3 regions of the Lysinibacillus sp. RS10 genome follow, and region 3 is predicted to be linked to each of the others. Evidence: riboswitches for the same ligand, from Rfam matches in the RefSeq annotation. Region 3 holds a riboswitch; each other region holds the start of a gene.
What was found. Region 3 has a riboswitch for cobalamin ahead of ACB089_RS01180 (hypothetical protein). Riboswitches for the same ligand answer to the same signal wherever they lie in the genome.

Region 1 (7,860 bases), 2.6 Mb from region 3:
TGACCGATATGGGACGAGGGGTTGTGCCGATGGAAAAACAGGCACGATTATTGCGTGATACATGTGGGCGTTTGTACCAGGCTTTATTTGCAGAAGCCGAACGTGTTGTACGCATTTGGTATGGTGTCGGGGAACAGATCAAATGATATAGTTTTAAAAAATTTTTATTAGGCTTTTCGTTTTGTGGATAAGATTTCCAAGGACGTATGCTTTGTAAATAAGTTGATTGGAGTGGAGGATGGGCGACTCCCTGGGGATTAGCGCTAGAGGAACGAAGGCTAAGAGCATCACGTCTGTGATAACGCCTTCATGACCTACATCAGTGCTGTTGCTGTCGCTGCGCTTTCGCACAAACAAAACCCTCTGCTGCCGCTTCGTTAGCACTACGCTTTCGCGCAAAAAACATCTGTAGGCCCGAGACCCTGGAGCGCAGCGGATGTTTTCTGTGCGAAAGCGAAGCGACAGCAACAAAGCGCCCAGCCGGAACGGAAATCAACCTCACGCTATGATGAACAATGTTAAAAAGAAAAGAGGGAATGGAATGGATCGACAAAGATTAATGAAGTTGACACTCGTTGCCATGGTAGCGGCAATTTGTGCAGTTGGGGCAGTTATTAAAATTCCAACACCATTTATTACAACTGCTGCGCTGGACGCTGCTCCTGCATTTTTGAGCGTTGTATTTTTATCTCCAGTATTGGCTGGGGTTGCAGGGGCAATTGGGCATTTTATTACGGCCTTAACCTCTGGCTTCCCACTTGGACCACTCCATATTATTATCGCAGTAGAGATGTTTATCGTTGTATGGATCTTCGGAGTGATGCATAAAAAAGGAATGCATTTCTGGAAATGGCCTGTGGCACTGATTTTAAATGGCGTTGTGGCACCATTACCGTTTTACTTTATCATTAGTCCGGCATTTTATTGGGCATCTCTTACTAGTCTTCCGTTGGCAACACTAATTAATTTAGTCATCGTTGCAGTTGTAATGCCAATTTTATCTAAAGTATTTGTGCGTAAGGCAGGGCGATTACATTGAGAAATGCCATAAAAGTAGGTGAGCTGATTGCTACGACAGATAATGCCGCAGCCATTGGTGAAAAACCACAAGATGTTGTGTCTGCCTCAGATCAACTCACGGCATACTTGACAGCACGTGTTACTTTTTTAGAGCAGCTTGCCGCAAATGCTTTACCTACACATGTCCTACTCGCTAATTTTTCAGGGGATGCGGCATGGTCTCGTTATGTGGCAGGTATTCAGCAAGTTTTTGATGAAGCTGGTCTTATTTGTCCACAAATAGACGGTAGCACTGAGTCCAATATGCCGACTGTACAATCTGGTTTGTCCATAACGATGCTTGGTGAACAGCAGCAACGTACACCATATAAGCATGAACATCTTATTTGGTATACATATGGACTGCCGCTTGTTGGCAATGAAGTCCTTGCACAGCCTGAGGATGTTGCCCAGCTACAGCCTATTTTTCAGGCATGGAAAGAGGAAATTGTACAGCAAGTTTGGCCAGTTGGATCAAAAGGTTTGCAAGCAGAATTTACCCGTCTTTTTGGTAATCAACAGGTCAAAAGTTCGTTAAATGTTGAGAAAACGGCTGGTCCATGTGCAGTCATTTTACTCGGAATACATCCAGAAAAAGAGCAGCTGGCACAAAAAATCTTTCTTAGAAATTTTGAGAAACTACGTAAAACTGCATTGTAATTGGGCTTGCTTCGAGAAAAAGTAGTGCGTAAAAAAAATCAAGGGGCAAAACACCTATTGCAACAATAAACACAATATGTTAGATTTGTTTAGAAATTAAAACACAATATATAGTATTTTGGACGAGCGGTACCAATGTGGTTTAAAAGGGAATTCGGAAAAAGAGTCATCTTATGCCGAAGCTGTCCCCGCAACTGTAAGTGCTGACAAATGATGAAGAGGCCACTGTTAACAATGGGAAGGCGATCATTTGGAGGAAGCATGAGCCAGGAGACCTGCCGATTGTTCAAGACAGCGACACATTCTTCGGGGATTGAGAAGTGGAGGCGAGAGATTTGTTCACTTCTTTGTGTGCATGTCCTTCATTTCCATTTCCGATTTTACAGCGATCACGCAACCGATAGAGGACGCGTGATCGCTTTTTGTGTTGTCTGGAGAAAGAAAGGGAGAGTATGTGTATATGACAATTCAAATCGAACAGCAAATTGCTAAGCTAAAGAAAAGTTACACGGAGGATGAACTTGAAAGTTTTGTAAGGTTATCGGATCGATGGCTACGAAAAAATGACGATGCCACATTTGAGGCATGGGCGGATGCGATGATTTTACAAACGCTTAGCCTAATTGATGAAGAGGAGCCATATTGGACATTTGTTGCAGCGCAAATTTATTTAGAAAAATTATATGACCAGTTTGCAATGCGTCGCGGTGTTTCAGTAAAAGATGTATATCAGGTTTTCCCAGCACAATTAGCACGCTATACAGAGGCTGGTTTGTATCATGAAAGTTTAACAACAAAATATAGTGAGCAGGAGCTTCAGGAACTTGCTACATATTTAGAACAAAGTCGAGATGAGTTATTTACATATATTGGCTTAAAAACATTAATGGATCGCTATGTTGTCCGTGATTATACGAAAACTCCTGTAGAGTTACCACAGGAACGTTGGATGGTCATTGCGATGACATTGATGCAGGATGAAACAGAAAATCGTTTACAAAAGGTGCGAGAGTCTTATTGGGCGATGAGTAATTTATATATGACTGTAGCCACTCCGACATTATCGAATGCAGGGAAAACGCATGGCCAGTTATCTAGCTGCTTTATCGATACAGTAGATGATAGTTTACAAAGTATTTATGACACAAATACAGATGTTGCAACATTATCGAAATACGGTGGGGGCATTGGCGTTTATATGGGCAAAATTCGTAGCCGAGGCTCATCTATTAAAGGTTTTAAAGGTGCATCAAGTGGCGTATTGCCTTGGATTAAACAGCTTAATAATACGGCAGTTTCAGTCGACCAGCTTGGTCAACGCCAAGGAGCTATTGCGGTCTATTTAGATGTTTGGCATAAGGACGTCTTTACGTTTTTAGATTTACGTTTAAACAATGGGGATGAGCGTTTGCGTGCCCATGATATTTTCACAGGATTATGCTTACCGGATTTATTTATGGAGACAGTTGAGGCACGTGGGGAATGGCATTTATTTGACCCACATGAAGTACGAGAGGTCATGGGCTTCTCATTAGAAGATTTCTATGATGAGAAAAAAGGTGACGGCTCCTTCCGTACAAAATATGCAGAATGTATCGCCAATCCTTTATTAAGCCGTGAAGTCGTACCAGCGATCGATATTATGAAGCGTATTATGCGCTCACAGCTTGAAACAGGCGTGCCGTTTATGTTCTATCGAGATGAAGTCAATCGCATGAACCCGAATAAGCATGAGGGGATGGTTTACAGCTCGAACCTGTGCACAGAAATTTTTCAAAATATGTCACCCACTGAATTCGAATCTATTACCCTTGAAGATGATGTTATCGTAACACGTCGTAAGCCTGGAGATTTCGTTGTATGTAACTTATCATCTATTAATTTAGGCAGAGCTGTACCGGCTGGTGTTCTAGAACGATTGATCCCGGTGCAAGTACGTATGCTAGATAACGTTATTGCTCTAAATACAATTCCAGTAAAACAAGCAGAACGTACGAACTTACGCTACCGCGGTATCGGGCTTGGAACATTTGGCTGGCACCACCTATTAGCTTTGAATGAAATTCAATGGGAGTCTGAGGAAGCTGTAGAATTTGCGGACAAGCTATATGAGGAAATTGCCTATTTAACGATTCGTGCTTCTAACGATTTGGCAAGTGAAAAAGGTGCTTACCCATTATTTGAAGGCTCAGATTGGCATACTGGTGCGTATTTTGACAAACGTGGCTATGACAGTGATAAATGGAATGCGTTACGCGCAGCAGTTGCTGATAACGGTATGCGTAACGGCTATGTTATGGCAGTTGCCCCTAACTCATCAACATCTATTTTAGCGGGTAGTACGGCAACGATTGATCCAATCTTCCAAAAGAGTTATTCAGAGGAGAAAAAGGATTACAAAATTCCAGTAACCGTACCAGATCTATCACCGACGACGACTTGGTATTATAAATCAGCTTATTTCATCGATCAAAATTGGACAATCAAGCAAAATGCTGCACGAGCTCGTCATATTGACCAAGGCATTTCACTTAATTTATATGTTCAAAATACGATTAAGGCAAAGGATTTACTAGCACTACATATGAACGCTTGGGCGAGTGGTGTGAAAACGACTTATTATGTACGCTCAACGTCTGTAGAATTGCTAGAATGTGAGTCTTGTGCAAGCTAGGAGGAAGTAACGATGACAACGATTACGAAACGACAAATTATGGATAAAGAAGCGCCGAACCGTTCAACAGGGATTGTGAACGGACGCTCTTCTAACATTTTAAACTGGGATGATGTGCGTTTTAGCTGGGCTTATCCAAAGTATAAAAAAATGCTTGGTAACTTCTGGACACCATTTGAAATTAATATGAGCAATGATGTCAAGCAGTTTCCTGAGCTATCAGCAGTTGAACAGGAATCATTTTTGAAAATAATTGGTTTACTAGCACTTTTAGATAGTGTACAAACAGATTTTGCTGGTAAAGTAGCAGATTATTTAACAGATTCAAGCTTAAATGCATTAATGATTATTTTAGCGCAGCAAGAGGTTATCCATAATCACTCTTATTCCTATGTGCTATCAAGTATTGTAAACAAAAATGAGCAGGATCGTACGTTTGACTTTTGGCGTACGGAGCCTGTGTTAGAGCGACGCAATGATTTCGTTATTAAAGGCTACCATGCATTTTCGGAAGAGCCATCTGTTGAAAATATGCTAGAAGCGATTATCTATGATGTGATTTTAGAAGGTTTATTCTTTTATTCTGGCTTTGCGTTCTTCTATCATTTAGCACGCAATCAAAAAATGGTGGCCTCGTCAACGATGATTAATTATATTAATCGCGATGAGCAGCTTCATGTCGATTTATTCATCAAAATTTATCAAGAGCTATTAGCGGAATATCCTGAATACGATACACCTGAACGAGCAGCACGTGTACAGGAAATATTCCGTGAGGCCGTACAGCTAGAGGTAGATTGGGCCAATGAAGTGATTGGCGATAAAATTGATGGCCTCGATGTGGAAGATGTCCATGATTATGTGCACTTCTATGCCAATGTTCGTTGTAATCAGCTTGGCGTTGAGCGTCCATTTGAGGGCTATCGCAAAAATCCATTGAAGTGGGTTAAAGCTTACGAGGATGTGGACTTAGGAAAAACGGACTTCTTCGAGCAACGTTCGCGTCAATATGTGAAGGTTAATGTAGAAGATAACGGGTTTGATGATTTGTAATGCTAAATACACCTCAATGTTGAAATAACATTGAGGTGTATTTTTTTGAGAGTGCTCAGGGTAGGGGAAACGCTTAGGTAAAAGAAAGAGCTGCTCGGGCTAAACTGCAATAAACAGTAGGCGTAGATTTATATTATCGTACTAAACTATTTCTCACTAAAAATCGATCATTAAATGTGATCGGTACGCCTTTCCCGTTCTTTTCGGCGTGAATATGTAAATGTGGTTCGCTTGTATTTCCCGAGTTTCCTACTTTCCCAAGTATTTGGCCCGTTGTTACTTTTTCTCCTTTTTCCACCACTATGCTGCCTTTTTGCATATGGGCTAATAAAACGGTAGCATCATAGTTCTCACATAATAAGGCGACCTGATTGCCCTCAGGGTTTTCCGGATCAGATTTAGGAGGAGGGAGATCAGGTAAACCATTTTGTATGTTGACTACTTTTCCGTTACATGGACTATACAAATCCTCTGTGAATATTTGATACTTATCCAATTCTTCTGGATATAGTCCACTTGCGCGGGTTCCAAGCGTATTTAATTTTAAAATGTCTAACGCATATTTTTGGCCTGGATGGCCTTGATGATAGTTCATTAATACCTGATTGCCACCCTGTCCGACATAATAGGTGCCATTCTTAAGTGGGAAAGATAACTCAATTCCTTTTTCGGCTACTGTATAGCTTTTTACAATCAAAGCATTATAAGTACCAAAAAACAAAATAAGGACAATAGATATACCAATTGAAAACTTTTGATTTAGTGTATATTTTATTGTAAACGGTAAATTCCTTACCCTTTTCCAAGAAAAAATGAAAGTGACAATCAAGAGAATCAACCAAAGAAAGCGAACATAATATCCGACCCAACCCCAGTTTCCTGCTTGAAATAACCAAACGATTAGTGCTGTAGTCACCAATGAGTCCAACAACCATTCGAGTTTACTTTTAAAAGCAGCTTTCCATAGCGAAATAATAAAGCTGGCAGGCAATATGATTAGCAAACCAATGGAAAAAAAGATGGGAAACACTATTTCTCAACCCCCTTTTGATGTTCTGTATGAGTTATAACATTTTTGGTAATATTTACTTCACCCTGATTTTCATTCTAACATAGTGATAATAGTAAAAGAACCTTTGCCACTGATCTTCCTTATAAGATAATCGAAAGCTGATAGCCTGAACAATTGCTACAGTAACTATAACCTACATAATATATCACTCGTGTCCCAAATATTACGAGACACGAAATTTAATAGCCATTTGAGAATGTTTTTCAGTTATAATTAGAGCAGATGTGATTTAACTTCTTTCAGCGAAGTACCTAACCTCTACTGGTGGGGGGGAATGCAGTTTTAAGTCACTTTTCAGCGGGGTGTCCAAACATCCGCTGAAAGAAGTTAAAGCCTCCAGCGGATGTCACAGAATCGGAAAGGAGTTCTTAGGGGATGTTAGCCTAAAACCATCGCATCCATGCGATAACGGCTAACTGACCTGCATCGGTAATAACGCCACGTCCTGTGGCATTACCGAAATGACCGACATCGTGTCGGCCCTCGTGCAGGCCTAAGCACAAAGCCGATTCCAGACGCAATTATACCAAGGCATAATTGATAAGAAACGGAGACGAAAGAATGCAGGCAATTAAACAGTTAGGAGGGTATTTAGGGCCCTATAAATTTTTTACCTTGATTGCACCGCTTCTTATGGTGCTTGAGGTGACGATGGATTTGCTTCAGCCGACCATAATGCAGCATATGATTGATACGGGCATTGCCAATGGCGACAATCCATATGTACTGAAAATGTTCGTGTTGATGCTGATAAGTGCTATGCTCGGACTTGTTGGCGGAGTTGGTTGTTCTTATTATAGTTCGAAGGCAGCCATCCATTTTGCCTCTGATGTACGTCAGTCACTTTATAAGAAAATGATGACGTATTCGGCAAAGGAACGGGAGGCTTTTACGACAGGGAAGCTCATTACGATTTTAACAAGTGATGTGGAAAGTATTCAGCGCGCCTTTATGATGACGCTACGTATTTTTGTGCGTGGGCCTCTCTTATTTATTGGAGCGGTCATTATTGTTTTTGTGACAGCGCGTGAGCTATTTTCCATACTGCTTATGATCGTCCCAATTTTAATAATAGCGATGTACTTTTTCACCAAGTATTCAGGTGTCCTGTATCGCAAGGTTCAAAAGGCAATTGATGGAGTGAACACGAAGCTTCAGGAGAATTTAGCGGGGATTCGTGTCGTGAAGGCGTTCCGTCGTGAAACACAACAAACTGAACAATTTAGTGAACTCAATAATACGCTCACGAAACGTTTTATTACAGCCGAACAAATTGTTGGTGTTCTAGTGCCATTTACGATGTTTGTTGTGAATATCGGAATCGTAGCTGGACTTTGGCTAG
Region 2 (7,860 bases), 1.7 Mb from region 3:
TTTGTTACGCGCCCGACACCAATCCCTCCGTCTAAATGAATGCCAGGTGTATCAGCCCAGCTCACTGTCCCAATAATGAGTGCCTTATGTGTTGCATCAGGGTCATCACCAGCATCTTTAATGGTTTCACAACTTACAGCATTATTTTCAAATGTACATTTTTCTATCGTAAATGTTGCATCTCGCCCAATCGGCAAATGAATTGTACTTGTTTCTTGCTCGTCATTTGTAATTAAGGCCAGTAATGCAGCCTTCGTTACTGCAGTTGCACAGGCTCCCGTTGTATAACCGTGACGCATGTCCTTGGGATCCTTTTTAGGCTTCCGCTCCATTATTTTTTCGCCTGTTCATCCGCTAAAAGTGAAACAGCATTCAATGCGGCAACCGTCACTGTACTACCGCCTTTACGACCAACATTTGTAATATACGGAATACCTTCTAGTTTTAATAACTCTTCTTTCGACTCAGCAGCAGAAACGAAGCCAACTGGCATACCGATAATTAAATCTGGTTTCGCTAAGCCTTCTTTAATTAAACGAATTAATTCCAGCAATGCAGTCGGTGCATTACCGATTGCATAAATGCCACCCTCATGTAATTTAGCAGCCTTTTGCATAGAAATAATCGCACGTGTAGTGTTTTGTTTTTTCGCTTCGATCGACACGTCTTCATCTGCAATATAGCAGTGTAAATCGCCACCATGTTTTTGGAAGCGTTTTTTCCCAGAACCACTTTCAATCATTTGCACATCTGCAATGACATGGCGACCAGCAAGAATTGATTTAATCCCTGCTTCAAGCGCACCTGGTGTAATAATTACACTACGTCCTAGTTCAAAGTCAGCAGAAGCATGGATGATGCGACGTACTACTTTCCACTCGTCTTCTGAGAAATTATGCTCGCCCATTTCCTCTGCAATAATTGCAAAACTGTAATCGTAAATTTTATCTGGGTCTACTGTTAATGGTTTGAAATCTGTTTTAAAGTCCATCTGGATTGCCTCCTAAAGTGTGTTTTGTACAGCTTGTAATACATCTTCAAATGTAGAATATTGCTGTCCGTATTTTATATTTGGTCTTGCAATTAAAATCGTTTCAATGCCACATGCAAGGGCAGCATCTAGCTTTTCATCCACAGAGCCAACCTTGCCGCTTTCTTTCGTAATCATCAGGGTCACATCATATTGACGGAAGAGCGCTTCGTTTAATTCCTTTGAAAACGGACCTTGTATCGCAACGATATCTCTTTGTGCCACACCAAGTGCTTCACATTTTTCCATATTATCGAGTCGAGGAAGCATACGCGCAATTACTCGTGTATTGTCTAAGCCATGTAATACTTTTGTAAATGTTGCAAGTGTTTTACTGCCCGTCGTTAACATGATGACACCACGTTTTTCCGCTGCTAAGTGAGCAGCCTCCTCATAATCTTTCACAACCATAATTAGTGGATGTGTATAATGCTCATGTGCTCGTTCATAGCGAATATACGGTACATTTGCTTGCTCAGCTGCAGCCATGGCATTTTTTGAAGCTTCCTCAGCAAATGGATGAGAGGCATCTACAACTAAACGATACCCTTGCTCTGTGATGATTGTCGCCATTTCTTCAGCCGTTAATCGACCGACTAAATGAGGCAGGCCCACTTCTGTAAGGCTTGAAGCGGCTGATTCAGTAACGACTGTAGCTGTCACAGCATAACCTGCTGACTGTAATTCTAGTGCTAGATTCCTTGCATCACTCGTCCCAGCTAACATGAAAATCATTTCACTGGCTCCTCTTCATGGTCATGATGGTGGTCGTGGTCATGGTCATGGTCATGATCATGATCATGATCATGATCATCGTGGTGATGGTGGTCGTGCCCATGGTCGTGGTCATGATGGTGATGATGATGCGCATGTCCATGTACCGCCGCATAAGCACGATAGTTTTCTAAATCTTGCATACCTGTTGATGTACCATTCACAGCTTGCTCAATACGCTCTAATAACACATTTTGTAAACGCTCATGATAGCCAAAATAGTTAGCGATTTGAATATCACTGTCTGGATATTTCTCGTTAAATTGCTCGCACATACCATGCATGCGTTCCATTAGGATACCTGTGAATAAAAAGTACGGTAGCATAATAATTTTTTTAGCACCAAGTTTTACACAGCGCTCAATGCCTTCTTCAACACGAGGATCTGTTACACCCATAAAGGCGCTTTCTACGTACTGTACAGGTAGTTTTTCCCATAGCAGACGTGTAATTTTATAAAAATCACCATTCGCATATGGGTCACTGCCGCCTCGTGCAATTAATAAAATGGCAGTATCCTTATGTTCTTCTTCCGCATTAAAGCCAATCTCTGCTAGGCGGTCTTCTAGAATCGCAAATATTTCTTCATGGACACCAATTGTTTGGCCATATGTGAATGTAATATTTGGATAATGCTCACGCGCATGCTCGATTTCTGCAGGAATATGCAGTTTTGAATGTCCCGCATGAAGAAGAATAATCGGAATAACATGTACCTCAGTAGCGCCCTTCTTGACACAGTTCGTAATACCTTCTTCAATGTTTGGCGAAGCAAACTCTAAAAAACATGTTTCTACTAAAAAACTATCATCAATACGAGGTGTCATTTGCTCAATAAATGTACGTACCTCATCATTTCCTGCTGCTAAACGGCTCCCATGGCCGACAAATAAAATTGCTTTCATCCTCATTACTCCTCACTAGTCGCCGCACGGAGCTGGCTCAACTTTTATTTTTGAAGACATATCCTGATACGTAAAATGAAGTATCTTTTTCACACGCTTAAAGTATTTAAACAATCGTTCATTTGGATGTGCATTTGCTTTATACTCTTCGATAATATCTGTGATCAGCGGTATAAGTTGCTCAGGTTCTAAACCCTCCACAACAGGCTGGGCCGCATGTGCTGTACGACCAACTGGCTTAGCCCCAATAAAAACATCAAACTTACTTTTGCGATACACAATACCAATATCATCAAATACCGCTCGATAACATGCCATACCACAGCCGTTAAAGCCTATATTTAACGTTTTCGGTAACGACATACCGCCAAGCTTTTCCTGAATCTCTTCCGCATAAGGAATCGAATCAGTCTTTTCTCCATAGCAGAAATCACAAGCCTTTAACGATAGCACGTCACCAATCGGTGCTAGTAAAAAGCCAACTTCTCGAAGCTTTGCTGTAATCACTGCAGGATCAGTCGTTGGAATTTTCAGATGAATTTGATGGTCTGGTGTATACTCCATCGTTCCTTCTTCTCCAACTACCTCTGCTAGCGTCATCATTTGTTGAGGAGTAAAGAACTTATTGGCTACTCCTGGACTCACAGCTAATTCAAAAATGGATTCCATTTTTTGTTGAACAAGTTTCGGAGTTACCCTCACTGCACTTGTTCCCTTCACCATTGCTAGTGCTGTTGTCGCCAATTCAAGTGATGACTTTTTTTTAGGCTTTGGTTCTGATGTTATGGCTAAACTGGGCTTAATACGATTGGCATTGGGATCTGTCGCAAAATCATTACGAGCCTGACCTGTTTCTTGATTCATTGCCCATGGTTCATTTTCTTCTTTTAGACGTTGATGTGGCCGTAACGGTTGTTTTTCATCGCCGAGTGTATATTTACGCTGATAACCACGTGGCGTAATCATTTTATTGTCATAGAAGAACGTTGATGAATTCCCGATAACAACAGTTGTTAGCATGCCAATATCATGTTCTAGCATTTCTGCTAAAGTCGTCATCGTAATTTCCTGACGTTCACGATACGCACTTTTCACTAGTCCTACCGGTGTATCTGGAGAACGATATTCTAATAAAATTCGTTGTGCCTCTACGATTTGTCTCGTACGACGGCCACTTTTTGGGTTATAAAGAGCAATAACGAAATCAGCCATTGCCGCTGCTTCTACTCGCTTTGCAATTAAATTCCAAGGTGTTAAGTGGTCACTTAAACTAATCGTACAGGCGTCATGCATAATCGGGGCACCTAGTAAACTTGCACATGAATTGATAGCAGAAATACCTGGAACAATCTCTACTTCAACACCCGTTGCTTCCGTCCATCCTAGCTCAATTAAAACTTCATACACTAATCCCGCCATGCCATAAACGCCAGCATCACCGCTCGATATAACCGATACGATACTTCCTGCCTCTGCTTGGCGCACCGCTTCCTGTGCACGAGAAACTTCTTCTGTCATACCAGTACTAACTATTGACTTTGCACTTACTAAATCCTGAATAAGCTCAACATATGTTTTATAGCCTATGATCATATCACTTTGTTGAAGTGCCTCAACAGCACGAGTCGTAATATGTTTAAAATCCCCAGGTCCAAAACCAACTACGAAAATCTTTCCTTTTTGCGCCATTTTGTTACCCCTCTTTCACCTTTTCAATGCCTTTAATGGCTGTTGTTTGTGCTGTACGCTGTAACGAACCTTCACGCAGTGTAAAGACATGCTCATTTTGTAATACTTCATGATTTAAATCTTGTACAAGTGCCCGCGCATGCTCTGTAGTCGGCACACGGTACCAATTCCCCTGAGGATAAGCGATAACAACACATGCATCCTTACATCTACCATTACAGCGTGTCCTAGTCGTATGTATGTCCTGATCAAGCGCTTGCATTTGTATTTCATCACGGATTGCCTGTGTAATTTCCTCTGCATCTTTTTTCATACAGCTACTGCCATTGCAAATAAAAAGATGCGTTTTCATCCCCTCTAAATTCCAAGTTGTCATTGTTGTTCTCCCCTCATTTGCTTTTAGGAAAAAGAAAAAACCTTTACTCTAGACGAAGAGTAAAGGTTTAGTAGAAGCCAAATTAAAACGAATATATACAGGTACTCGCTCTCGCTTCAACTTCTCCCTCCGAAAAGTTTGCATGCATTTATCACAATAAGCAGGTTTCCTGACTTAAGCTTCCTTTTACTTTCGCGCCTTCCTAAGTTTTCACTAGTGGCATTTGCGATTTCATCAGCTATTACAGTAGCGGGGGCTGTATCGGATTTTCACCGATTTCCCTATTATCTCGAAAATATTCAAGCACTTATTGATGTTTTATATGAAATTGTTTAACTTCTTTCAGCAAGTCTCCCACCTGTATAGGTGGTGAGATGAATACGGGTTTTTATTTTTCAGCAAGTGTCCAAACATCCGCTGAAAGAAGTTAAAGCCTCCGGCGGATGTCACGAAATCGGAAAGGAGTTCTTTGTGCAAGCACAAAGCCGATTCCGGACGCAATTATGCCGAGGCATAATTGATTGTGATAGAAAACTGTCTCTATCATATCTTAATTTTTAAAAATTTCAATATTTCTTTCTCAAATTGCGACATTTTTATTAAAAATTCAGAGAAAACACGAAATTTTTATCTGTATTTATCTGAATTTTCGACATTGACCTTTAATTCTAAAATTTTTATAAAAAGTATAGCATATATGTGGAAATTCATGTTACACTTTGTCGTGAAATCTCACAACTTCATTCTTTTTCGGTGCGAAGTGTATACCATTTCGCTTAAAAGGGAAGCCGGTTCAAGTCCGGCGCGGTCCCGCCACTGTACTAGGGAGTTTTATAGATCATGTCACTGTCCAAAGGATGGGAAGGCCTATAAAACGTTGAACTAAAGCCAGGAGACCTGCCGAAAAATATGTGATCGTTTCAACCTACGAGGATAGGTGTGCGGCTTAGCAGATTAAAATTTTATTTGCCTCTTTTAGCTATGCACTTTTCCAAAGTCGGAGAAGTGCTTTTTATTTTCATTCAGAAGAGACTCCATCTCATGGTGGTAGATGTTTACAGATATAGCCAAAACACCTCCTGAATGAAAATAAAGCCTCCGGACGCAATTACGCCAAGGCGAAATTGATATCGTTCGCACGCTACATTCGAAAAATATAATGTTAGGAGGAGAGATTTTGAAATTCTCACGTTGGAAGCTTAGTTATTTCTTGCTGGCATTTTTATTTGTGCCAAATCGTGCATTTGCTATGCATATCATGGAGGGCTTTTTGCCGATTGAATGGGCAATTTTTTGGTGGGTCTTATCGATCCCATTTATTATTTTAGGATTACGCTCTATTCGTAAAACCATTGATGAAAATCCTGAAACAAAAATGATACTAGGTTTATCCGGTGCCTTCGCCTTTGTATTATCAGCCTTAAAAATTCCTTCTGTAACGGGGAGCTGCTCGCATCCGACAGGAGTTGGACTTGGGACTGTTCTTTTTGGACCACTAGCTATGAGTGTGATTGGGACAATCGTTTTATTATTCCAATCTTTACTTTTAGCACATGGTGGGCTTACAACATTAGGGGCAAATGCATTTTCTATGGCAATTGTTGGTCCTATTATTGCTTACTCTGTATTTAAGGGCGCACAAAAAATGGGGCTATCATTTTCAATAGCTGTTTTTTTAGCAGCAATGCTTGGTGACTTAGGTACATATGTTGTTACATCTGTACAATTAGCTCTTGCCTTCCCTTCTGAAGTAGGAGGATTTATGGCATCATTCACAAAATTTGCTGGTATTTTTGCATTAACACAAATTCCGCTCGCGGTTAGTGAAGGAATTTTAACAGTGATCGTTATGAATTTCTTGAAAAAATATAATGTGAGCGAACTAAAAGCATTACGTGTTTTCTCAGCTAAGGAGGCACACTAAAATGAAAAAAAATTTACTGCTCTTGGCAATTGTTGTGTTTCTAGCTATCATTCCTCTTTTTATCCAAAAGGGTGCAGAATTTGAGGGTGCTGATGGCCAAGCAGAAGCAGCAATTGGTGAAATTAACGCTGACTACGAACCATGGTTTGAAAGCATTTGGGAGCCACCAAGTGGTGAAATTGAAAGCTTATTATTCGCTCTACAAGCTGCTATCGGCGCTGGATTTATCGGCTATTTCATCGGCTTTATGCGCGGCAAACATAAAGAAGGTTAAACGATATGTTACTCATTGATAAGTATGCTTATTTGAATAAGCTAGCGTCAGTTCATCCGCTAGAAAAAATGACGTTATCCTTAGGACTACTATTATTGTCGCTGATCATGAGAGATGAACGAATTTCACTCATTACATTTATTGTAATGAGTGCTTTTACCATTTTAAGCGCAAAAATCCCAGTTAAATATTATGCAAAACTGCTATTACTACCGGGATTTTTTTTACTTTCTAGTTTAGTATCAATTTTAATTTCTATAGCCCCATCAACAAGCACTCTCCCTACACATATTTGGTCATTTTCTATTAACGGTTGGACAATTTTTGTAGGGCGCGTGAGTATAGAAACAGCCCAGCAGCTTTTTTTCATCGTCCTTGGTAGCATTAGCTGTTTGTATTTTTTAATTCTTACAACATCCGTACAATCGATCTGCTATGTTCTACGACTATGGCGACTTCCCACTTTATTTGTAGAGCTAGTGGAACTAACGTATCGATTTATTTTTATTTTTTTAGACAGTATGCAAAAAATTCATCTTGCCCAGCAGGCTCGATTAGGTTACCGCTCCCCTATGCAATGGCTACGCTCAATTTCAATGCTAATTGCAGCTTTATTTGCCGAGATGTTTCAGCGAAGTCGTGAACTAAACAATGCAATGCAGGCACGCGGTGGAGAAACTGTCTATTGGCAGGAGAATGTTACCTATTCCATGAAAAACTGGCTAGGTATGGCTGCTATTTTTATTTCCCTTATCATTTATGGAGGTTTTTTCTGATGACAGATTTATACTTTGAACTAAAACAATTATCCTACGCTTATGCAGATGGAACCCATGCTTTGACAGATCTTACACTCCAAATTCCAAAGGGGAAAAAAATCGCTTTACT
Region 3 (7,860 bases):
TAAAAGCGATTATAAGGTGCGTATTCCTAAAATCTATACAGCATATTGTAATGAAAATATTATTGTCATGGAATACGTACGGGGGAAAAGTGTTGCAGATGGTGCGGCTGTATTTAATAGTTTAGAAATTGATCGTAGGCAGTTTGCGCGTACTGTTTTATATTCCTTCTTTGAGCAGATGCTTTTTTCGGGTATATTTCATGCAGATCCACATCCGGGAAATATTCATATTGATGAGAAGGATGGTACACCAATCCTCCTTGATTTTGGGGCTGTTGGTCGTTTGGGGGCTACACAACAAGAGGGCTTAAAGCTATTTTTAATGGGGATTCAGCTAAATGATTCAAATATTTTATATGATGGCCTAACACTATTGGTTGAAAATGCTGATCATGCAGAGCGTGCTAAGATGGAGCAAGCCATTGATCAAATTTTGTTGAAAATTTCTTACGTGGATCGAATTCCAACAGAAGAATTAATACATGCGTTATTTACGGTTGTCCGTGATTTCGGTCTTGCTTTCTATCCCGCAGTAGGTTTAGCGCTACGATCATTAGTAACATTAGATGGGACGTTACGGGTAATTGATTCGCGTTTTGATATTTTTATGGAAGCGAAAGATTTTTCATCTACGTATATGCGGGCATCTCTCCTAAAGCCATTTAAAGAACCGATGGCAACAAAGGAACGCTTGCAAGAAGAACTATCAATGCTTATTCCGACATTACGTAAAATGCCAAGACGAGTTGATCAGCTTATTCAACGAGTAGAGAGCGGAAAAATTATTTTACATCACGATGTTTTTTCGGATGAGCATAATGCTCGTTTTATTACAAATCTGTTTTCCCGTTTGGTCTTGCTTCTCGTTGGTATTACCTTTGGCATTATTTCTGTAGCACTTTTAGCAATCTCACAATTTATTCATGATTCATACGCCGTTTACTTAAATACAGCTGCATATATAGGTTTATTTTTGTGTGCTATTCTGTTAGTTCGGCTTTCTATTCAAGCGTTACGTTCTATGAAGCAATAGGTAGGGGAGATGTTCCCTTACCTTTTTTATGTTCAAAACGTTGTCGAGAAATATTACAAAAACATTACAAATTAGTGAGTGAATCTAATAGGAAAGTAGCTGAAAGTGATATTTTGTAGAAAGAAACGGTATTTTGTAGAATATTTTATATTTTACACGAATGTTACAAATATATTTCGAGTTTTACTAAACGATTAAATAGGTGTGAAATAGTATAAAAGTTGTGCTGATAATGCTAAACTTTAAAAGGCTAATATAAATATAAGAAATGACAAAATAAATCGTTCAATTGATTACATTAAAACTCCAAGAGCGAAATTGACTAATGAAGGGAAAGAAGTAACGTGGGTAAGCGCAATAAATGGCGTAAGTCGATGGTGCTAGCATTAGCGCTAGCTGGTGGCTTATTATTTAACACAGTTCAACCGACAGAAGTGCACGCAGAAGAAACATCTCAACAAATGATTGATAAGAAAGCTAAAATAGATACAGAAGTTAAAAAGCTACAAGAAGAATTAACAAATTTACAAAAAGAGATCGATGAAAAAGTAAAAGTATTTAACAAAGTACAAACAGATATTAAAGACGTTGATGCAGATATTACAGAAACTAAAAAGCGTATTGAGCAACGTTCAAAAATTTTAAGTGAGCGTATGGCTGCGTATCAAGCGCAAGATGACACTGTGGGTGTTTACTTAAACGTTGTTCTTGAATCAAAAAGCTTTGCAGATTTAATGGACCGTGTCGTAGCGGTAAAAACATTAATGGATGCTGACCAAGAATTAGTAGATCAACAAGAAGCAGATAAGGCTAACTTAGAGACACAAAAAGCAACATTAGATGAAAAACAAAAAGAGCTTCAAAAGCAATTCCAAGAGCTTCAACAAAAGGAAAGCGAAATGGAAGTAAAAAAAGCTGAAAACGAAGCGAAATCTCTTGCATTAAAGGCAGAAATTGCAACGAAACAAGAAGAAGAACGTTTAGAAGAAGAACGTAAAAAAGCAGAGGAAGAAGCAGCTCGTTTACGTGCACTTCAAGCAGTTACTCCAGTTGTACAAGCAACAAACGGCAATGGTAACGATAATAGCAATAGTAACAATGAAAACAATAATAGCGATGGTAAAAAAGGTAATTCACAAAAAGTCGTTGTTGGGTCTGGCGCAGGGACTGCATCTTCAGGTGATGCTATTTCCACTGCGAAGCAATTCCTAGGCACTAGCTATGTTTGGGGCGGCAATAACCCATCGACAGGATTTGACTGCTCAGGTCTTGTACAATGGTCTTACAAGCAAGCAGGTGTATCTTTACCGCGTACAGCATCACAACAATATTCAGCAACACAACGTATTTCAGCAAGTGAAGCCCGTGTAGGTGACTTAGTATTCTTCAGCTATGGTTCAGGTGTAGCGCATGTTGGTATTTACTTAGGTAACAACACGATGATTGACGCTCAAAATAAGGGTGTTGTCGTTGAGTCACTTGACTGGTGGAACCAATATTTAGTAGGCTTCGGTCGTGTTCAATAAGCCTTACATTATATAGACGTTTGAAATGACAAAAAAGTCATCTTTGTAAAGAAAAATACAAAGATGACTTTTTTTGTTTGGGGGATAATTGAATTGATGTTTATATAAAATGCTATATTTTAAAATTCAGCTTGATAATACCTGTTTCTTTTAATGCAATAAAGAAAATAATGACAAAAGGTCCTGCGAGTAAACCGATCACACCAAATAACTGAAGACCAATAAACATGGCAATTAATGTAGGTAAAGTTGATAAACCGATATGGTGACCCATTAATTTAGGCTCGACTACTCGACGAATAATGAGTAAAATAGCAGCTAGGATGAATAATTTTACAGCTATAGATATATTTCCTACTAACAGGTGATAAAGCCCCCATGGTGCCAAAATAATAATAGAACCGAGGAAAGGAATAATATCAATTAGCCATATAATAATTGTCATCGTTATTGCGTATTTTGGTTGGATTAGTAATAGCCCAATAAGTGTGACGCCCCCAATAATAAAGCTAACGAGTAAATGTGCCTTCATATAGCCGAAAATAGCATCCTTTAAACGATTCGCGACGATTTTCAATTTATTTGCAGTGCTAGGCTTTAAATATTTATAGGTGATCTGTTTTAACTTGGGTAAATCTAGCATAAATAAAAATAGAGCAATCGTATAAACGAGAAGACTGATAAATAGGCTTGGGATTTCAGCAAAGAAGGCTGTAACTTTAGTATAATTAAAAAAGTTTAAAAAAGATTCTTCGATTTTCTTTATGAAATCCATTGTTGTATTTTGAAGCGAGGCACTTACTTCAGGAGGGAAGTCTTCTGTGTATTTAGAAATGTTTTCTTGCATACTAAGCCACATTTCTGATAGTTTTGAAATATAATAGGGAGCTTGCTTTGAAATTGAAATTATTTGCGACATAAGTTGTGTAATAGTAAAATAGCAAATAATGGTAATGAAAATAACGCTCACTATATAAATAAACGCAACTGCAATTTTTCGAGACATTTTCCATCTCCGTTTAAAGAACATAACAATTGGCTCTAAAAAAAATGCAGTAACACCAGCTAATATAACGGGAACGGAAACTGGGATAATAAAATATGCAGCTACAATTAAAGTAATAATCATAATCATTCTAAAAATCAGTTTCCTAGAATTAATTTTATTCATAAACTCACCTTCTTTGCGCAAAGTAAGTTTAGTGTACCATAAAACATAAAAATATTATTACGGTCTGAAACAATAAAGGTAGGGATGAATCATGGAAAAAAAGATTATGCAACTTTTTAGTAATTTAACAGAACGTGACAGCGATATTCAATATGAATCTTACGAAGAATTGATGAAAATAATGCAGGAACCAGTTGATTGGACATATGCAGTTTGGGAACAACTTGTTCAGGCTCTTACATACAAAAATGGGCATGTTCGTGCAAGCGCGGCACAAATTTTATGCGCATTGGCAGCAAAAAGTGATCCAGAAGAGAGAGTATTAGAGGATTTCTTAAAGATTTGGGCAGTGACCTATGATGAAAAAACAGAAACGGCGAGACATACTTTGCAGGCAATTTGGAAAATAGGTTTAGCGGGGAAAGTACAAAGAGATTTAGTCGTTTCATATTTGGCAAAAAGATTTCAAACATGCTTAGACGAAAAACAACCGGCATTAATGCGCTATGATATTATTGTATCTTTTAAAAAGCTATTTGATGAAACGAAAGACCCGAAGCTACTAAAAATTGCGGAGCGTTTAATTGCGGAAGAAAAAGATGTTAAATACAAAAAGAAATATATGAAAGCCATCCATTAAAGACGTGGAATGGCTATTTGTTTTGTGAAAATTCTTTCGCTAATAGAGAAATAGTTTATAATATATCAGGCGTGCTGAGTAGGAAAATATAGGTTTATTATTGACCGATCATAGGATTTTTTGTGCTAACGTATGCCTATTTTTAAGGCCCATCACCACACCTGACAAATAGGAAAAAATAAAAGGAGTTAAACAATGAGCATTTATAATTATTTAGTCAAGAAGCCAAACGGTGAGATATTATCAATGGAAACTTATCGAGGAAAAACGCTGTTAATCGTTAATACAGCAAACAAGTGCCGTTTTACATATCAATTTGAAGACTTGCAAAAAATGTATGATAAATATGGGAAGGATAATTTTGTCGTTTTAGGTTTTCCTTGTGATCAATTCGATAATCAAAATCCTGAGGATGGCGAACAAACTACACACCTTTGTAAAATCAACTATGGTGTAACATTCCCAATTTTTGAACTGGTGCAGGTAAATGGAGATGCGACACACCCATTATTCAATTATTTAAAGCACGAGATAGATTATCGCGAATTTGGCAAGGCAAGTATGCAGGAAAAAATGTTAGCGGAAGCAATTATTCAAATTGCGCCTAGTTTTTTAGACGGTCGTAATATTCGCTGGAACTTTACGAAATTTTTAATAGATATAAATGGTAAGACAGTTGCCCGCTTTGAACCGACAGATTCACAGCTAGATGTTGAGCAAGCTATTGAAAAAATTTTATAAAACTTTGAATCAATACTAGAATCTGTTCTTGATTAAAGATGTATGCTGATGAAAGCACCTAGTGTGGAGGGAGGATACGTTTGCAGAGAGCGTTCCCCCGCAGAATGTGCAGTCAAGTTGAAGAGCCATAACTTTAAATCTCTTGAATTTAGATTAGAGAATCATTTTGTATAGCTATGTAGAAATAGGTTTACTATTGTTCGTATTCATGTGTTTTCCGTGCATTTCAAAGCTATTTTTTCCTATCAATATGTGTTAAACTGCTTTACAAGTGAATTATTCTTGCAAAATAAAGGTGTTAACAAGCATAATTGGGAATTCGGTGAAAGACCGAAGCTGTTTCCGCAACTGTAAGTACAGGAATCATAAAAGATATACCACTGTCGAAATATCGGATGGGAAGGTTTTTATGACTCATGACATGATTGGATGTACAAGCCAGGAGACCAACCTTTATTTGAACGTATAGATACTCTTCGGAAGCTAGGAGGATATGCGGCAAATACATAGGCTTTGTCGTGTCTATGCGACACTATTTATGCTATTTTCGTCGTCCCTTAGGAGTAGGGTCGACGTTTTTTTATGTATACTCACTTTTAGTAAGAATTTTTCACGAAGGAAAGCGGGGACTAGATTTGAAAAAAGATGCACGTTATTCTTGCTATCCATTTATGCGTGAAAAGGCATCAACAGTAGATTTTGAAATTCGAACAGATAGTCTTACAACACATATGGGTGTCGCTTTAGTAGCAGTAAATAAAGAGACAGTAAGGGTAGTGGCAGATGATTTATTAACTTTTTTGCCAATGGCTTACCATGTAAATGGCTCCGTCCGAGGGAAATTAGCAGTAACTGAAGATGATTTAGCGTGGCTTAGTGATCGTTATGATTTTTATGTTAGTCATGTGAAAGATGAGATTCAGAATTTTGTATTACCGCAAGGAACAGAGGCTGCTGCTGCATTACATGTATGTCGTAGTGAGGCGAAAAAATCATTCCGTATTTTACACAAAGTTTCTGAGGAACGGGAAGTACCAGCTATTCTATTTGATTTTTTAGGATTACTAGCCAATATATTTTTTGTTATGGCTGTCTATATGAATCAGCGCGCTGGTATTGCTGAAATACCGTTTATTAGTAAGTCATACCCAATGAAAAAGAAAAAGGAGAATCAATGAAATGAAGAAATTGTTTAATCTACAATGGCTTTCTGTATTAATGTTAGCACTCGTATTAGTAGGCTGCGGCACAAAAGAGAATGCTAACAAAGACACTGTTTCTAAGGACGAGCAACAAACTGAGAGCACAAGCTATAAAGTTACGGATGATCGTGGTGTAGAAGTAGCGTTTGATGCAGTACCTAAAACTATTGTTTCATTACAACCAAGTAATACAGAAATTTTATTTGCTCTAGGCGTTGGCGATAAAATCGTTGGTGCAACAGAGTATGATACGTATCCAGAAGAAGCGCAAAAAATTGAGCGCGTCTCTACTGCTACAACTTTCAATAGTGAGCGTATTTTAGCGTTAAAGCCAGATGTTGTTATTTCCTATACAACTGGTGGTGATGATGAAAACTTAAATGCGCTAAAAACTCTTGAAGATGCAGGAATTAAAGTTTTTGCCATCCAATCGGCTGCTTCATTTGATGATGTTTACGGGGATATCCAACAAATTGCATCTGTCATGGGAATTGAAGATAAAGGCGAAAAGTTAAATGAAGATATTAAAGCTAAAATTGCGGAAGTCCAGGCAAAAGTCAAAGATGTAAAAGAACCAAAAAATATTTACTTAGAAATTGGTCCAAAGCCAGACATCTATACAGCTGGTTCTGGTACATTCCAACAAGAGATTTTAAATGCTGCAAATGTGAAAAATGTATTTGCTGACGTTCAAAGCTGGGCAAAGGTATCTGAGGAAGATGTCATTGCGAAAAATCCAGAAGTCATTTTAACAACAGTAGGATATGTAGAAAACTCAGTGGGAGAAATTCTTGCACGTGATGGATGGAATTCAATCACAGCCATTCAAAACAAAGCGGTTTATTATATAGATACTGATATTTCAAACCGTCCAGGTCCACGTATTGGTGAAGCTGTTGAGCTGGTAGCAAAAGCAGCATATCCTGAGTTATTTAAATAATCTATATTGAAAAGTATTTTAGAGCTGTCCTTTATCAAGGGCAGCTTTTTTGATGTTGGGTGAATCTAATGATAGTTGCTCGGTTGGGGAGGTAAAGTGCTCCGCTTCGATGAAGAAGTGCTCGGATATAGCCTTACATCACTCAGCTTGAGATTAGCTGATGACATTTCCTAGTGCGAAAATTGGTATTATAGCGAATTGTTATATAGAATATAAATAAGAATGTTTATTAACAGAGGGAGGTGCAGTGAATGAAACAGTTTGATATGAAGATTATTCCGTTTGAGGCTGTTCATAATTTTCGTGATATGGGTGGATATAAGACGAGAGATGGGCGTTCTGTAAAGAATGGCTTGTTTTATCGTTCAGCGGCGCTTGGCAAAATGACGAAAGCAGATAAGGAGCTATTTGGAACGCTAGGTGTGAAAACAATTTTTGATTATCGCGACAACCATGAGGCACAAAATAATCCTAATCCGATTTTCCCGCAAGCTAAATATATTCAAATTCCAGCAAAGGGCAATCATGCTTTTGAGATGCCTACAAACGCTGGAAAAAAAGATTTTTATAAGGTTGTAAATCCAGAGATGTTCCGAGAATTTTATGC

Region 1: it holds a riboswitch for cobalamin, as region 3 does, so the genes downstream of both, ACB089_RS14200 (ribonucleoside-diphosphate reductase subunit alpha) here and ACB089_RS01180 (hypothetical protein) in region 3, are expected to answer to the same signal.
Region 2: it holds a riboswitch for cobalamin, as region 3 does, so the genes downstream of both, ACB089_RS09645 (energy-coupling factor ABC transporter permease) here and ACB089_RS01180 (hypothetical protein) in region 3, are expected to answer to the same signal.

Annotation. Positions count from the first base shown of each region.
Region 1 covers NZ_CP167122.1:2,774,445-2,782,304, reverse strand. The annotation lists gene ACB089_RS14215 (bifunctional adenosylcobinamide kinase/adenosylcobinamide-phosphate guanylyltransferase) at 1-146, shown strand, start outside; gene ACB089_RS14210 (ECF transporter S component) at 542-1,039, shown strand; gene ACB089_RS14205 (hypothetical protein) at 1,036-1,719, shown strand; cobalamin riboswitch at 1,830-2,017, shown strand; gene ACB089_RS14200 (ribonucleoside-diphosphate reductase subunit alpha) at 2,180-4,393, shown strand; gene ACB089_RS14195 (ribonucleotide-diphosphate reductase subunit beta) at 4,406-5,446, shown strand; gene ACB089_RS14190 (M23 family metallopeptidase) at 5,580-6,476, opposite strand; gene ACB089_RS14185 (ABC transporter ATP-binding protein) at 7,080-7,860, shown strand, end outside.
Region 2 covers NZ_CP167122.1:1,885,665-1,893,524, reverse strand. The annotation lists gene ACB089_RS09675 (cobalt-precorrin-5B (C(1))-methyltransferase) at 1-332, opposite strand, end outside; gene ACB089_RS09670 (precorrin-8X methylmutase) at 332-991, opposite strand; gene cobK (precorrin-6A reductase) at 1,004-1,765, opposite strand; gene ACB089_RS09660 (sirohydrochlorin chelatase) at 1,762-2,709, opposite strand; gene cobJ (precorrin-3B C(17)-methyltransferase) at 2,725-4,398, opposite strand; gene ACB089_RS09650 (ferredoxin) at 4,403-4,774, opposite strand; cobalamin riboswitch at 4,916-5,100, opposite strand; cobalamin riboswitch at 5,509-5,694, shown strand; gene ACB089_RS09645 (energy-coupling factor ABC transporter permease) at 5,952-6,698, shown strand; gene ACB089_RS09640 (energy-coupling factor ABC transporter substrate-binding protein) at 6,700-6,972, shown strand; gene cbiQ (cobalt ECF transporter T component CbiQ) at 6,978-7,748, shown strand; gene ACB089_RS09630 (energy-coupling factor ABC transporter ATP-binding protein) at 7,748-7,860, shown strand, end outside.
Region 3 covers NZ_CP167122.1:198,687-206,546, forward strand. The annotation lists gene ACB089_RS01155 (ABC1 kinase family protein) at 1-1,033, shown strand, start outside; gene ACB089_RS01160 (NlpC/P60 family protein) at 1,378-2,559, shown strand; gene ytvI (sporulation integral membrane protein YtvI) at 2,672-3,730, opposite strand; gene ACB089_RS01170 (hypothetical protein) at 3,822-4,370, shown strand; gene ACB089_RS01175 (glutathione peroxidase) at 4,566-5,111, shown strand; cobalamin riboswitch at 5,388-5,581, shown strand; gene ACB089_RS01180 (hypothetical protein) at 5,747-6,289, shown strand; gene ACB089_RS01185 (ABC transporter substrate-binding protein) at 6,291-7,253, shown strand; gene ACB089_RS01190 (tyrosine-protein phosphatase) at 7,505-7,860, shown strand, end outside.